Regions from separate parts of the Promicromonospora sp. NPDC057488 genome, predicted to be linked through region 2. Evidence: predicted binding sites of a transcription regulator. Region 2 holds the regulator's gene; each other region holds the start of a gene.

What was found. Region 2 encodes LexA, which represses DNA repair genes until DNA is damaged. Its sites were predicted from a motif close to TCGAACANNTGTTCGA; they were not measured.
Region 1: a site for LexA is predicted at 1,326-1,341, ahead of ACFU5G_RS01895 (DUF222 domain-containing protein). Genes of this name have one in related genera too.
Region 3: a site for LexA is predicted at 1,927-1,942, ahead of recA (recombinase RecA). Genes of this name have one in related genera too.

What each region holds. Positions count from the first base shown of each region.
Region 1 is NZ_JBHVEG010000005.1:10,247-15,499, reverse strand. It holds gene ACFU5G_RS01895 (DUF222 domain-containing protein) at 1-1,267, opposite strand, end outside; gene ACFU5G_RS01890 (MMPL family transporter) at 1,556-3,697, opposite strand; gene ACFU5G_RS01885 (pyrimidine dimer DNA glycosylase/endonuclease V) at 3,796-4,242, opposite strand; gene ACFU5G_RS01880 (MarR family winged helix-turn-helix transcriptional regulator) at 4,416-5,096, shown strand; gene ACFU5G_RS01875 (beta-galactosidase) at 5,110-5,253, opposite strand, start outside.
Region 2 is NZ_JBHVEG010000008.1:7,927-13,179, reverse strand. It holds gene ACFU5G_RS03015 (hypothetical protein) at 1-87, shown strand, start outside; gene ACFU5G_RS03010 (alpha/beta fold hydrolase) at 214-1,029, shown strand; gene ACFU5G_RS03005 (DUF5302 domain-containing protein) at 1,241-1,468, opposite strand; gene nrdR (transcriptional regulator NrdR) at 1,582-2,064, opposite strand; gene ACFU5G_RS02995 (LysM peptidoglycan-binding domain-containing protein) at 2,205-2,726, opposite strand; gene lexA (transcriptional repressor LexA) at 2,918-3,733, shown strand; gene ACFU5G_RS02985 (L-lactate dehydrogenase) at 3,804-4,790, opposite strand; gene ACFU5G_RS02980 (ATP-dependent DNA helicase) at 4,837-5,253, opposite strand, start outside.
Region 3 is NZ_JBHVEG010000183.1:7,115-12,367, reverse strand. It holds gene ACFU5G_RS25390 (regulatory protein RecX) at 1-517, opposite strand, end outside; gene recA (recombinase RecA) at 552-1,772, opposite strand; gene ACFU5G_RS25380 (DUF3046 domain-containing protein) at 2,023-2,259, opposite strand; gene ACFU5G_RS25375 (DEAD/DEAH box helicase) at 2,319-5,253, shown strand, end outside.

The DNA.
Region 1 (5,253 bases), on a different contig from region 2:
CCGTGAAGACCGCTGGACGCTTGATGTCGGGGACGCCCGCCGGAGTGCTCGGCCCGGCATCGCTCATCCCGTTTCGGCCTGGTCCAAGGGGCTTGACCCTCGTGCCGTTCGGCCCAGAAACGCTTGTCCCGGCAGGGTGGTCATCGGTGGTCGGCCGAGTGTTGGCCTGGGCGGTGACCCGGGCGACGTTCTTGGCAGCGAGGGCCTGGAGCTCGGTCCAGGAGACCGTGACGCTCAGGTGGGGTCGGACGGCGGCTCCCGTCCCGGTGTGGCCGTTGTCGAGCACCACGCGGCTCAGGTCGGCGAGGGCCTGGGCGCGGCGCTGGCCAGGTGTGCGGTCGTCGTCGGCGGCGGGAGCGCCCATGACCGAGGCGATCGCGGTGGTCAGCGTCTGGCCGTGCTCCTCGGTGAGGAAGCCGCTCAGGTGGTAGCCGCCCGTGGTGGGTGCCACGTCGAGGTACTCGCGCTGGCCGGCCCTGGTGAAGCCGCGCTCGTCGGCGTCGGGGTCGGCGTGCCGGGCGAAGTAGCGCACCAGGCCACGGAACCGGTCGGGCCCGTTCTCGTTCGACCAGACGAGCAGCTGCTCCTCCCAGGTCGGAACGGCCGGTGCGAGTGCGTCGTCCGTCGGGCAGTCGACCTCGGCCGTCCCGTCCGTCCCCGGGACAGCCGTCGGGCCGCTGGTGGGAGCGACCGGCTCGATGGTGATGGGTTCGACGGCAGCTGGTTCGACGGCGGCTGGTTCGACGGCAGCTGGTTCGACGGTGGCGACGTCGATCGCCGGCGAGGCCAGGGCTTCGGTGCGGGTCGGGCTGGTGGTGGCGAGGTCGACGAGGGCACGGACCTTGTCGGCGCCGACCCGGCCGGACAACGCGGCGAACAGGGTGGCGGGCAGGTGGTCGCGCAGTGCCTTCGCGGTGCGGACGTCGCGGCGGGCGGTCTGGGTCCGGGTGTCCTCGGTGCGGGCCAGCCAGACGGCGAACGAGCGAGCTCCGGTCTGGGCCCAGAGTCCAGCGCTCTCGATGCGTGGCAGGATCGACCAGCGCGCGGCGTCCAACCGGGTGCCGGCCACCCGGAGGCGGGCGGAGGCAGCTACGAGGCGTGCGGTCGTCATGGGCTCCGTCGTCACAGGATTCGTGGTCGCAGCCTTCGCCTCCGACGTGTCGGTACCCGGAGTGAGGGAGCGGGTCAGCTCGTCGAGCAGCTTGTCGAGGTCGGCAAGGACGTCTTCCAGCGGGCGTGCGGTGTCGTTGCCCTCCGCTCCGACCATGGTCCCCACCACCTCTCCTGCGCCACCGTCCCGCCACTCCGACGTTGTCTCCAGCCTATAGAACAAATGTCCTCGCGATTGGGCAGATTCAGAATCTGTGGATAACTCTTTCGAGCCGCATCGGCGGGAGGGTGGGACCGCGTCGGACGGGGGATTCCGGGCAGGGGAGTTCGCGCAGAGGAGTAGGTACAACTCGGGCCCGCCGGCGAGGAACACCCGCCGACGGGCCCGAGACCCTTGCGCCAGAGTCAGCCGCCCCAGCGCTACCTACTACTTGCTGCCCACCATCTACTGCCTCCCGCGCCCCAGCTTGGACGGCCACCAGACCGCCCGGCCGATGTCGTACGTCAGCGCCGGCACCAGCAGGGACCGCACGATGAACGTGTCGAGCAGCACGCCGAACGCCACGATGAAGGCGAGCTGGACGAGGAACAGGATCGGGATCACGGCCAGCGCCGTGAACGTCGCGGCGAGCACCAGACCGGCCGACGTGATGATGCCGCCCGTCAGCCGCAGCCCGCGCAGCACGCCCTCCCGGGTGCCGTGCACCAGCGACTCCTCGCGGACCCGCGTCATCAGGAAGATGTTGTAGTCGATCCCGAGCGCGACCAGGAAGACGAAGCCGAACAGCGGCACCGCCGGGTCGGCCCCGGGGAATCCGAGCAGGTCGTTGAACACCAGCGCCGAGACGCCCATAGCGGTGCCGAAGGACAGCACCGTGGTCAGGATGAGCAGCACCGGCGCGAGCACGGCCCGCAGCAGCAGCATCAGGATCACGAGGATCACCAGGAGCACGATCGGCACGATGACCGTGCGGTCGCGGATCGAGGCGTCGTTCGTGTCCAGGTCGGTGGCGGACTCGCCGCCGACCAGGGCGGCGGGCAGCTCGTCGGCATAGGTCGCGCGCAGGTCGCGCACGGTCTCCTCCGCGGCCAGTGAGTCCGCGGCGTCGCCGAGCGTGCCCTGGAGCAGGACGGCGCCGTCGGACACCACGGGTTCGGGGGCCGGGGACCCGGGCGGGCCGAACGGCTGGACGCCGTCCTCGGTCACCGTGGCGGTGTTGCTCGCGGTGTCGGCGGTGACCGCGACGCCCTCGATCCCGTCGTCCGCGAGCAGGACGTCGGCGGCACGCTGCAGGTCCTCCTGCGGCGCGATCACGTAGACGGGGCTGCCCGAGCCGGCCGGGAAGTGCTCGGCGAGCCGCTCCTGCCCGTCGCGCGCCTCGGAGGAGCCGAGGACGAGGTCCGACTGCGGCACACCGGAGGCCTGGAGCTGGGTGATGCCGACGCAGCCGAGCGCGAGCACCGCCGCCGTCGTGATCCAGATGGTGCGCGGCCTGGCGCGGATGACGCGCGACACGCGCCCCCACAGGCCGGTCTCCAGCGCGCCGGACTCCGCCGCGGCGGGGTCGTACACGGGTCGCCGCGGCCAGAACGCCGCCCGGCCGAACGCCAGCAGCAGGGCCGGGAGCAGGGTGAGCGCGGCGAGCATCGAGAAGGCGATGCCGACGGCGGCGACCGGGCCGAGCGTGCTGTTGGAGCGCAGCTCGCTGAACAGCAGGCAGAGCAGGCCCGCGATGACGGTCCCGCCCGACGCCAGGATCGGCTCGACCGAGCCGCGCAGCGCACGCAGCGTCGCCGTCCACTTGTCGGGGTTGTGCAGCAGCTCCTCGCGGAACCGGGCCACGTAGAGCAGGGCGTAGTCGGTCGCGGCACCGATCACGAGGATGAACAGGATGCCCTGGGTCTGCCCGCTCAGCAGCAGCACCCCCGAGTTCGCCAGGTGCCAGACCGTGAGCAGCGCGACGCACAGCGCGAACATGCTGGTGGCGAGCACGGCGAGCGGCAGCAGCAGCGACCGGTAGACGATGATCAGGATGACCAGCACGGCCGCCAGCGCCACACCCAGCAGGATCCCGTCGATCCCGGCGAACGCGGCGGCCAGGTCGCTGGTGAAGCCCGCGGGGCCCGTTACGTACAGGTCGACGCCGTCCGGCAGGTCCTCGGCGAGGACCTCGCGCAGCTCGGCAGTCGCCTCGCCGACGTCGGCGTCGCCGGACAAGGGCACGAACGCCTGCGCGGCCACGCCGTCGTCGGAGGGGATCGCCGGGGAGACGTCGCCGTCGACCACGTCCAGGTCGCCGACGGCGGTCAGCCGGTCGCCGATGGCGGTGAGGTCGTCGTCGGAGAGCTCGTCCGGGGAGACGAACACGACCAGCGCCGGGATCGCGTCGCCCTCCGTGAAGCCGGACAGGCGCTCCTGCACCTCGGTGGCCTCGGCGGTCTCGGGCAGGTAGGCGGTGCGGTCGTTGGAGGAGACCTCGTCGATGCGGCCGAAGAACGGGCCGCCGACCGAGGCGCCCACCAGCCAGACGAGGATCAGCACGGCGGGCAGCATCACCCGTAGCCAGCGTGGAACGCGGGTGGTCATCTTCGAGGAGCCTGTCTGAGAGGGGGAGTGGGAAGGGGAGTGGGAGGGGGATTGAGAGGGTGATGAAGAGGGTGATGAAGAGGAGTAGACGGTGCCGCTCACGAGGTGACCCGCTCCCAGCTCGCCACGCCGCCGGGTACGACGGCGAACAGCGGGTGGGCGGCGGGCGGGCCGGCCGAGACGATCGTGGCCCGGTGCCCGGGGGAGCGGACGGCGAGCTTGCGCAGCAGGTGCTGCCACTCGAGGTCGAGCTGCCCGGAGGTCACCACGATCCGGGCATCACGGGTGCTCGGATCGAGCGGTCGCGAGATGCGCTCGGCGTCGAACTGGTACCCGCGGCGCGTCGCCTCGTCCCGCACGCCGTGGAGGTAGGCGGAGATGGCGGCGGTCGGGTCGGGGTGCGCCCGGAACCGCTCGAGCTGGGGGTGTGCGGTGTATCCCGCGGTGCGGTCGAGCAGTACGGCCTGCGCCAGGAGCGCCTCGCGCCAGCAGGCGGCGAGCCCCTGACGGTCGAGCAGCGCGGGATCGAGCGACCAGAGCCTCATGGGCGTCGTCGGCTCCTTCATATCGTTACGGTTGCCAGCACGGTCACCGGCACTGTTGCCGGCGGCTCGGATGTATCAGGGGTCGAGCAAGATGTGCCGCAGCTAGCGAGAATTTAGCTAGCCAGGCTATATTCAAGTGTATGACGCATTATGTGCGGGGGTAAAATCCGAGCGTGGAGCCTGAAACCGAGCCGGACATCGAGCCCGAGCCGTCGATGCTGGACCCTCGCGTCATGGACCCCGACGAGGAGATCGTGCGCAGAGCCGGCATGGACGAGCAGGACGTGGACCAGGTCGTGCGCGTCCTCGAGGCCCTGCGCGGATGGCGCGAGACCGAGCGGCGTATGAGCGAGGCGTCGCGTCGTTACATGAAGCTCGGCGACACCGACATGCGTGCCCTGCGCTACATCATCGCCATGCAGAACCACGGTCGCATCGTGACGCCGGGCGCCATCGCGGAGCACCTCCGCATCACGACGGCGTCGACCACCAAGCTCATCGACCGGCTCACCGCCGGCGGGCACGTGCTCCGCTTCCCGCACCCGTCGGACCGGCGCAGCCTCGCGATCGAGGTGACGGACGAGACGCGGCGGGCGGCCCGCGAGTCCGTGGGGCGCAGCCACGCCCGCCGGTTCGACGCCGCCGCGCGCCTGACGCCGAAGGAGCGGGAGATCGTGGCGCGCTTCCTCGACGACCTGGCCAACACCGACCGCGAGCCCGGAAGCAGGGACGGCGAAGGCGTGGGTCACCCTGGTACGCACCAGGTCGCCGGGCACGGGACGGACGGCGGACCGGGCGGGAGCTGGCGCCGGGTCATCGAGGTGGGTCCGGAGGAGCTTCTGGACCAGGACTGACCCGGCGCCGCACTCACACCTCCAGCAGCACCCGCACGTCCCACGCGCCCAGGCTCAGCTCGGCGCCCGCGGCGAGCTCCTCGCCGCTGATCAGGTCGCGGACCGCACCCGGCAGCACGAACGTGCTCGGCTCCCAGGACCACGAGTGCACGAACCG
Region 2 (5,253 bases):
GCCGCGGCCCTCGCAGGCGTCGAGCGGGCGCTCACGTTCCGGCACCACCGGCTCCTGGACGTGGAGACGGACGGGATGAGTGCGTGACGTCGGTGTGCCCCGGCCCCGTCGCGAGACGACAGAGGCCGCCGTTCAGCCGGGCCTGCGGCGGAACATCTTCTGCCTGCGCTGGTCTTGATCCGAGCCCCGCCGGTCGGCTGGGACACTACGACCGTGGACACCGGACGTGAGGCGGCCCGACGCACCGAGGACGACCTCGGCATCACTCACACCTGGGGAGATGGACCCGAAGTCGTCTTCCTCAGCAACCCGCTCGCCGACCCGGTCGCATGGTCCGCCGCCACACGCGGCGACCTCCTGCGCGCCGGCCACCGAGTCACGACGTTCGAGCACCGCCCCGAGCAGGACGACTGGTGCAGCGTCGTCGCCTGCGTCACGGAGTTCGTGGAACGCAGGGAGGCGCCGGTCGCGCTGGTCGGCTGGTCGCAGGGCGCTGCGGTCGCGCAGGAGGTCGCCCTCGCAGCCCCGACCAGAGTCCGGGCCGCTGCCCTGCTCGCGCCCTACGGACGCCAGAACCAGATCGACGTCATCCTCCAGCAGGCATGGGACGACCTCCTCGACCACGGCACCGACAGCCTGCGGCTCCTCTTGAACCTGCTCACGGCGTTTCCGCCCGAGCGGCTGGCCGACGACGGCTTCGTGAGGCACCTGCGCGCCACGCAAGACGACTGGTCCGGGCCGCCCGACCCGCAGGCGCGACGCCGGTCCGCAGGATTCATCAGGTCCTATCAGGACCGGCTCTCCCGCCTTGCCGACGTCGTGGTCCCGTGCTTGGTCGTGGGTTTCGAGCTCGACACCGACACCTTCGCAGCCCGAGCCCGCGAGGTCGCCGACGCGATCCCCGGCGCGGAGTACCTCGAGCTGCCTGGCCTTGGCCACGCCGCCCCCGCCACGGATCCACACCAGGTCTGGCCGCCCGTTCTCAGCTTTCTCACGCGGCACCATCCGGTCTCGGCGTCAGCAGCGTAGGCCTCGAGCCGCTCGCGCACGTCCGCGTCGGCGAACAACAGATGGCGCCCGGCCCTGCGGCTGGACCTGCTTCGTGGGCAGCCATCGGCACCCCATTCGTGGCAGGAATCGTGACACTCTCCTCGCACCGGCTCTCACTCCGTCCTGCGTGAGAACGACAAAGGCCGCCGACCCGGTGATTCACCAGGTCGGCGGCCTCTGCGGCCGAGGATCAGCCGGACTTGCGGCGGAACATCTTCTGGACCGGGCCGGTCGTCTCCGAGCCGTGCACAGATCCCGTGTTCACGTCGCCGGCGGCAGATCGACCGCGTGCGGCGTTCTTCCGGTCCAGCGCTTCCTTGAACCGCGCCTTCGCGTCCGTGCTCGGCGCGGTCGCGGCCTTGGGCGCCTCTGCGTCCTGGGCCACTGCCTCCTCGGCATCGGTCTTCTCGTCCGTCACACCGATCACCTCCTCTTGTTTCGGGGGTCCCACGATCGGGTCCGTCGTCGGCCCCAGCCTGCACCACGGCGCGCCGGGGTGCCAATCGCTTTTTCGCCCCGGCCGGCCGGGGTCTACGCCTGAGCCGCGGCCCGCTCCGCCTCACGCTCGGCGCGCTCGGCGCGCAGCGAGGTGATCGCGCTCTCGAAGTCCTCGAGCGAGTCGAACGACTGGTAGACGCTGGCGAAGCGGAGGTAGGCCACCTCGTCGAGCTCGCGCAGGGGGCCGAGGATCGCGAGGCCCACCTCGTACGCGTCGATCTCCGCGCTGCCGTTGCTGCGCAGGGTCTCCTCGACCCGCTGGGCCAGGATCGCGAGATCGTCGTCGCTGACGGGGCGGCCCTGGCACGCCTTGCGGACGCCGGCCGCGACCTTGTCCCTGCTGAAGGGTTCGGTGGCGCCGGAGCGCTTCACGATCGAGAGGCTCGCCGTCTCGACGGTGGTGAACCGACGGTTGCAGTTCGGGCACTGCCTTCTGCGCCGGATCGACAGGCCGTCGTCGGCGGTCCGCGAGTCGACCACGCGCGAGTCGGCGTGGCGACAGAACGGGCAGTGCATGCTTCACTCCTGCATGGTCGGCCACGGACCGGAGACATCCGGTCGCGCCCCGACCGTAAGCGGGCAAACCACCCCCATGCAACATCGCCGCAACATTTGACGGCGAATCGTCGCCTCTGGCCAGTTTGGGCGCCCTTAGCTCACTCCTTCGGGAGCAGGAGCAGCTCGCCGACCCGCACCGTGGCGGACGACATCTCGTTCAGGTCCTGGAGCCGGGAGACGGCGTGCCGCACGTCCTCGCCGGGCCGCGCGACCTCCTGGGCGAAGCCCCAGAGGGTCTCCCCCGGCTGGACCGCGTGCACCCGGACCTCGGTCGGTTCGCCGGGCGAGCTCGCGACGGCGGTCGCGCCCCACGTGACCATCGGCGCGACCAGGAGCATCGCCAGGAGCACCAGCACGAACCGGCCGCGACGGGTGAGCCGCAGGCCGTCGAGCCCGAGCCGGTCGGCGACCGAGCGCGCGCCCTGCGGGGCGTACGGCCGGTGCGACTCTTGCGCTCGGGACATTCCCTGGGCCGGGGCGACCGCGCGAGGCCCGGCCGGGGCGACCTTCCGGACGGCCGGGTGCGCCGGGCTGAGCCGGTACGCCCGCACCGCCGCACTCGTTCCGGACACCTGCCCGTACGCCGGGGTGTACTGCCGCAGCGGGATCACGTCCCCCATGGCCCCTCCTCGAAAGACGACTCGAACTCTTGTCCGTCATACACACGTTCGTCGAACGCTCGTACCATTGTGTAGCACGGGACACCGTCGATGTCGAGACACGCTCGAACATTCGTTTGAGCCGAGTGGAATTGTGATCTAGAGTGGGCAGCGCACAGGAGAACATTTGTCGGAACGGGAGGGGCACGGGCATGACGGGACGGGACGGGACCAGCGACACGAGAGCCGTCGACACGGCACTCTCGGGTGTCGCCACGTTGGACGCGCCGGGCGACGGAGTCGTCGCCGACGTGCACACGATCTCGCCGGCAGACCGCCTCACCGAGCGGCAGCGCCTTGTGCTGGACACGATTCGGCAGTCGTTCGAGACGCGCGGTTACCCGCCGTCGATGCGAGAGATCGGCGAGGCCGTCGGGCTGGCCAGCCCGTCGAGCGTCAAGCACCAGCTCCAGATGCTGGAGAAGAAGGGCTTCCTGCGCCGCGACCCCAACCGGCCGCGCGCGATGGAGCTCGTCGAGCCCATGGCGGAGCAGGTCGACAAGCCGTCGCGCGGCGAGATCCACTGGCCGGAGCCGCGCCGCAGCGGCCAGGTGCACTGGGGCAGCTCGGTGCCCGACGACGCGAGCACCCCGCCGCCGTCGTACGTGCCGCTCGTCGGCCGGATCGCGGCCGGTGGCCCGATCCTCGCCGAGCAGGTCGTCGAGGACGTCTTCCCGCTCCCCCGCCAGCTGGTCGGTGACGGCGAGCTGTTCCTGCTCAAGGTCGCGGGCGACTCCATGGTCGATGCCGCGATCTGCGACGGCGACTGGGTCGTCGTGCGCCGCCAGAACGTGGCGGAGCAGGGCGAGATCGTCGCCGCCATGATCGACGGCGAGGCCACGGTCAAGACGTTCAAGCAGACCGACGGGCACGTGCTGCTGCTGCCGCAGAACCCGGCCTACGAGCCCATCCCGGGTGACGAGGCGCAGATCCTGGGCCGCGTCGTCGCGGTGCTGCGGAGCCTCTGAGGTAGGTCTCGACAGGCTCGACCAGCAATCGCTGGTCGAGCCTGTTCTTGTTGGTCGAGCTTGTCGAGACCTAGAACCCGAACCTTCGCTGCACCGCCCGCACGCTCTCCGCGGACGCGCGCAGCCCGGCCAGCTCGTCGTCGGACATCGGCACGGGTACCGCGCCGGTGACTCCCCGCCGGTCCACCAGCGACGGCACGGACAGGCACACGTCGCTGATGCCGTGGTAGTCGTCCAGCAGCGAGGACACCGGCATGATCCGCCGCTCGTCCTTGAGCACGGCCTCGATGATGCGCGTCGCGGCCAGGCCGACGGCGTAGTTGGTGGCGCCCTTGCCCGCGATGATCCGGTAGGCGGAGTCGACCACCTCGTGGTGCACCTCGGCCCGCGTCGCCGAGTCGATGGGCCCGGCGCCGCCCACCGGCACCCAGTCGAGCAGCGGCACGCCGCCGATCGAGGCCGAGCTCCACAGCGCGATCTCCGAGTCGCCGTGCTCGCCCGCGATGTAGGCGTGCACGTTCCCGACGGCCACGCCGCACCGTTCGGCGAGCACCACGCGCAGCCGCGAGGAGTCCAGCACGGTGCCGCTGCCGAAGAGCCGCTCGGGCGGCAGGCCCGAGATCTTGAGGGCCGCGTAGGTCACCACGTCCACGGGGTTGGTCACCATCAGGTAGGTCGCGTCCGGCGCGACCTCGACCAGGCCCGGCAGGATGTTGCGCATCAGCCCGATGGTCGCCTCCGCCAGGTCGACGCGGCTCTGGCCCGGCTTCTGCTTGGCCCCCGCGGTCACGACGACGACGTCGGCCCCCTCGCACACCGCCGGGTCGTCCGAGCCGATCACGTGCGCCTGGGGCGTGAACATCAGGCCGTGCTGCAGGTCGAGCACCTCGGCGTCGACCTTCTGCCGGTCGATGTCCAGCAGCGCGATGGTGCGCGCCGAACCGCGGGTCAGCGCCGCGAAGGCGAGCGTTGAGCCCACCGCCCCGGCGCCCACCACGGCGATCTTGGTGGTCCGGGAGGCGGGCTGGGCGGCGGGGACGTCCGGGGTGGCTGCCATGCCCTCAGGCTAGGCGCAGAGGCCCCGGCGGCGCGGGCCGCGACGGCTACGTGTCGAGCCGGGCGAGCGCGGCGCGGACCAGCTTCGGGTCGGTGGTGGGCCAGAACCCGGGCATGGACCGGGTGAGGAAGGACGCGTACCGCGCCGTCGCGAGCCGCGGGTCCAGGACCGCGACGACACCCCGGTCGTCCATGCTGCGGACCAGGCGCCCCGCGCCCTGCGCGAGCAGCAGCGCGGCGTGCTGCGCCGAGACCGCCATGAACCCGTTGCCGCCCGCCTGCTCGATGGCGCGGGCGCGCGCGGCCTTGACCGGGTCGTCGGGCCGCGGGAACGGGATGCGGTCGATGAGCACGAGCTGGTTCGACGGCCCGGGGACGTCGACGCCCTGCCAGAGGGACAACGTGCCGAACAGGCACGTGGCCGGGTCGTCGGCGAACTCCCGCACCAGGGTGGGCAGCTGGTC
Region 3 (5,253 bases), on a different contig from region 2:
TCCGGGTGACGAGCTTGGCGGCGAGCCTCGCGCCCGCGGCCCGCTCGTCGTCCGGGTCGAGCTGGTCCAGGGCCTCGACGGCGGTGTCCTCGTCGATGCCGCGCCGGCGCAGCTCCGCGGCTATGCCGCGGCGGGCCAGCCCGCGCTCGGCGTGCCGGGTGCGCACGATGGTCTCGGCGTAGGTCGCGTCGTCCACCAGGCCCACCTCGCCGAAGCGGTCGAGCACCTGGACGACGACGTCCTCCGGGTAGCCCTTGCGGGCCAGCGACTGCTCGAGCTCACGGCGGGACTTCTGCGCCGCCGTCAGGATCCGGAGGACGACCTCGCGGGTCTTCTCGACGGCGTCGTCCCGGCTGATCTCGCCGGCCTCCAGGCGCTCTGCCACGGTGCGCCGCGGTGCCCGTTCGCCGGTGGCGCGCCGCCCTCGGCCGCCGGGGCGGCGACCGTCGCGGGCGGCCTCACGGCCGTTCTCCCCGCCGCCCTCCTGGGCGGCCGGACGGCCCCGACGCTTCCCCACGCCGGGACCGTCCGATGGATCACCGTACTGCACGTCAGAACGGTGCCTTCTCGGCGGCTGCCTCCGCCTTGGCGGCGGTCTTGGCCACCGTCGCCTTCGTGGCGGTCTTCGCACGCGTCGTGGTCGACTTCGTGGCCTTGGCGGTGGTAGTCGTCCGCGAGGACGAGCTGGCCGCCGCGACGGTGCCCGTGGGCCCGTCACCCTCGGTCGCCGACGGGAGCGGGGCGCCCGCGGCCGGGTCCGCCGGGGCATCGACCTTCGGTCCGACGCCCAGCTTCTCCTTGACGCGCTTCTCGATGTCGTTGGCGAGGTCCGGGTTGTCGCGCAGGAAGGACCGCGCGTTCTCCTTGCCCTGGCCGAGCTGGTCACCCTCGTAGGTGAACCACGAGCCGGACTTGCGCACGAAGCCGTGCTCCACGCCCATGTCGATGAGCCCACCCTCGCGGGAGATGCCGTGGCCGTACAGGATGTCGAACTCCGCCTGCTTGAACGGCGGCGCCATCTTGTTCTTGACGACCTTGACGCGGGTGCGGTTACCGACCGCGTCCGTACCCTCCTTGAGGGTCTCGATGCGACGGATGTCGAGCCGGACCGACGCGTAGAACTTCAGCGCCTTTCCACCGGTGGTGGTCTCGGGCGAGCCGAAGAACACGCCGATCTTCTCGCGCAGCTGGTTGATGAAGATCGCGGTGGTGCCGGACGCGCTGAGCGCACCGGTGATCTTGCGCAGGGCCTGGGACATCAGGCGGGCCTGGAGACCCACGTGGCTGTCACCCATCTCGCCCTCGATCTCGGCCTTCGGCGTCAGGGCCGCGACGGAGTCGATGACGATGATGTCGAGCGCGCCGGAGCGGATCAGCATGTCCGTGATCTCCAGGGCCTGCTCACCGGTGTCCGGCTGCGAGACCAGGAGGGCGTCGGTGTCGACACCGAGCTTCTTGGCGTACTCCGGGTCGAGCGCGTGCTCGGCGTCGATGAACGCGGCGATGCCGCCCAGCCGCTGGGCGTTGGCCACGGCGTGCAGCGCGATGGTCGTCTTACCCGAGGACTCGGGGCCGTACACCTCGACGATGCGGCCACGGGGCAGACCCCCGATGCCGAGCGCGACGTCCAGGGCGATCGAACCGGTGGGGACCACCTCGATCGGCGCGCGGGTCTCTTCGCCGAGGCGCATGACCGAGCCCTTGCCGAAGTTACGGTCGATCTGTGCGAGGGCCGCCTCGAGGGCCTTTTCGCGGTCTGCTGGTGCGGGCATGTGCAACACCTTCGGTTTCAGGGCGCTGTGTGCGCCGACATGGATGGCTCTGTACGTCGTTGCCGACCGTACGCGGAGCCACTGACACGGACGCCTGCTCCGGCCGCCGCCTGTGGACGACGTTCCGGAATCCGTGCCTGTGGTCAAAGTCTAGCCGAACGCGTGTTCGAGGCAAGGCAGGACACACCGGTGTGTCACAGGACATCTCGGCGAGCCCCGCGCGGGCGGTCGGAAAGGAGGTGGCCGGCGCTCAGCGGCGCGGCGGCGGGGCCTGCCGGTACTTGTCGCTGCCCCACCGGTCGGCGTCCGGCACGTCCAGCGCGTCGCACAGCGCGTGCCACACGTCGCGCGGCTCGTCGCCGTCCTCCAGGGCCGCCGCCGGGGTCCGCCCGTCCAGCGTCGGGAGCACCTGCTCGCGCGCCAGGGCCCGCCCGTAGGCAGGACCGAAGACCTCGTCGACCAGCTGCCAGAAATCCCGTTCGCGCACCCGTCAACCCTACGACGCCGGGAGACCTCTCCCGGCCCGTGTCAGTGGTCGGGGACACAATGGGGACCATGCCCACGTCCGACGACCCGCTCTCCCGGTTCGGCCCGGCCACCCGCACGTGGTTCACGGGTGCGTTCGCGCAGCCCACCGCCGCCCAGGCCGGCGCGTGGGACGCCGTGGCGCGCGACCAGCACGCGCTCGTGGTGGCGCCGACCGGGTCGGGCAAGACGCTCGCGGCGTTCCTCTGGTCGATCGACCGCATCATGTCGGCGCCGCCGCCCGAGGACCGGGCGCACCGCTGCCGCGTGCTGTACGTGTCGCCGCTGAAGGCCCTGGCCGCGGACGTCCAGCGCAACCTGCGCTCCCCGCTGACGGGCATCCGGCAGGCAGCGGCCCGGGAGGGCATCGAGGTCCCCGACGTCACCGTCGGCATGCGCACGGGCGACACGCCCGCGAGCGAGCGGCGCGCGTTCGCCACGCGCCCGCCGGACATCCTGGTCACCACGCCGGAGTCCCTGTTCCTCATCCTCACGTCCTCGGCCCGCGCCGGGCTCGCGGGGGTCGAGACCGTGGTGCTCGACGAGATCCACGCCGTGGCGGGCACCAAGCGCGGCGCCCACCTGGCGCTGAGCCTGGAGCGGCTCGACGCCCTGCTCGACCGGCCCGCGCAGCGCATCGGACTGTCCGCCACGGTGCGCCCGGTCGAGGCCGTCTCGCGGTTCCTCGGCGGCGGCCGCACGGGCTCCGCCGCGCGCGAGGTCGTCGTCGTGCAGCCGCCGTCGCACAAGGAGTGGGCCATCGACGTGGTGGTCCCCGTGCCGGACCTCGCGGACCTGGGCAGCGCGCCCGGCCGCGGCGTCCCCGACCCGGGTGACCCCGGCGGCCGGGCCGCGGGCGACGACGAGATCGACCTCTCCGGCGAGGCGACCCAGCCCCTGCGCAAGGCCTCGGTCTGGCCGCACGTCGAGGAGCGCGTGGTCGACCTCGTGGCGGACCACACCTCGACCATCGTCTTCACCAACAACCGGCGCGGCGCCGAGCGGCTGACCGCCCGCATGAACGAGGTCTGGGCCCAGCGCCAGGGGCTGGAGATCGCCGACCCGGCCAGCACGTGGGCGGCGCTCGTGCCGGGCCAGTCGGGCACGGCCGCGGGGATCCCCCGGCCCGTGCCCGGGGAACGCGGCCTGCCCGAGGCGGTCCCCGGACAGCCGGCGGGCCCGGACGGGACCGGCCGGGCCGAGACCGTGCTCGCTCGTGCCCACCACGGATCCATGAGCCGCGCCGAGCGCACCCGCACCGAGACCGAGCTGAAGGAGGGCCGGCTGCCCGCAGTGGTCGCCACCTCCTCCCTGGAGCTCGGCATCGACATGGGCGCGGTGGACCTGGTGGTCCAGGTGGGCGCGCCGCCGTCCGTCGCGAGCGGGCTGCAGCGCATCGGCCGTGCCGGCCACCAGGTGGGCGCCGTGTCCAAGGGCGTGGTCTTCCCGATGTTCCGGGGCGACCTGGTGCCCGCCACGGTCATCGCGCAGCGCATGCGCGCGGGGGCCATCGAGCACATGCACGTCCCGGCCAACCCGCTGGACGTGCTGGCGCAGCAGGTGGTGGCCGCGCTCGCCGTCGACGACTGGGACGAGGCCGAGCTGCTCGCGCTGGTCCGCCGGGCCGCGCCGTTCGCGCACCTCGGCGACGCCACCTGGCGCGCGGTGCTCGACATGCTCGCCGGCCGCTACCCCAGCGAGGACTTCGCCGAGCTGCGGGCCCGCATCACCTGGGACCGCGCCACGGGCATGCTCCGCGGCCGCCCCGGCGCGCTGCGCCTGGCCGCCACGAGCGGCGGCACCATCCCCGACAAGGGCGCCTACGGCGTCTTCCTCGCCACGGACGCACCCGACGGCGGCACGCTCGCCGACAGCGTCGGCGGCTCGTCCGGCGCCGGCCGGGCCCGCGGCGGCAAGCGCGTGGGCGAGCTCGACGAGGAGATGGTCTACGAGTCCCGCGTGGGCGACACGTTCACGCTGGGGTCGAGCACCTGGCGCATCCAGGAGATCACCACCGACCGCGTGCTGGTCACCCCGGCGCCCGGCCTGCCCGGCCGCCTGCCCTTCTGGAAGGGTGACGCCCCGGGCCGCCCGGCGGAGCTCGGCAAGGCGGTGGGCGCGTTCGTCCGCGAGGCCGACGCCGCCCTGGCCGACGACGTCGACGCCGGTCGCAAGCACCTGCGCGAGGCCGGGCTCGACGACTGGGCGGCGGACAACCTCGCCGCCTACCTGACCGAGCAGCGGCTGGGTACGGGGCGCGTGCCGGACGACCGGACGGTCGTGGTCGAGCGGTTCCGCGACGAGCTGGGCGACTGGCGGGTGGTGATCCACTCGCCGCTCGGCGCGCGGGTGCACGCCCCGTGGGCCCTGGTGATCAGCGCCCGGCTCCGGGCCCGGTTCGGCCTGGACGTGGCCGCCATGCACTCGGACGACGGGATCGTGCTGCGGCTGCCCGACTCCGGCGGCGGCTGGGACGGCGACCCGTGGGACGTGGACGGGACCGGGACCGGGACCGACTACGGGACCGCCCTCGACGGCGAAGCGCACCCACAGCACACCCCGGGCCGCGTCACCCTCGAGGATCTGCTGCTCGACCCCGACGAGGTGCTCGGCGCCGTCCGCGACGAGCTGGGCTCGTCCGTCATGTTCGCCGCGCGGTTCCGCGAGGCGGCGGCGCGCGCCCTGCTGCTCCCCCGGCGTCGGCCGGACCGGCGGCAGCCGCTGTGGCAGCAGCGCCAGCGCTCGGCCCAGCTGCTGGAGGTCGCGAGCCAGTTCCCGGACTTCCCGATCGTGCTGGAGGCGGCCCGCGAGTGCCTCCAGGACGACTTCGACGTGGCGGCCCTGGCCGACCTCATGCGCGAGATCGGCTCCGGCGGGGTCCGGGTCGTCGAGGTCACCACCCCGACGCCGTCGCCGTTCGCGCAGTCGCTCCTGTTCGGCTACACGGCGCAGTTCC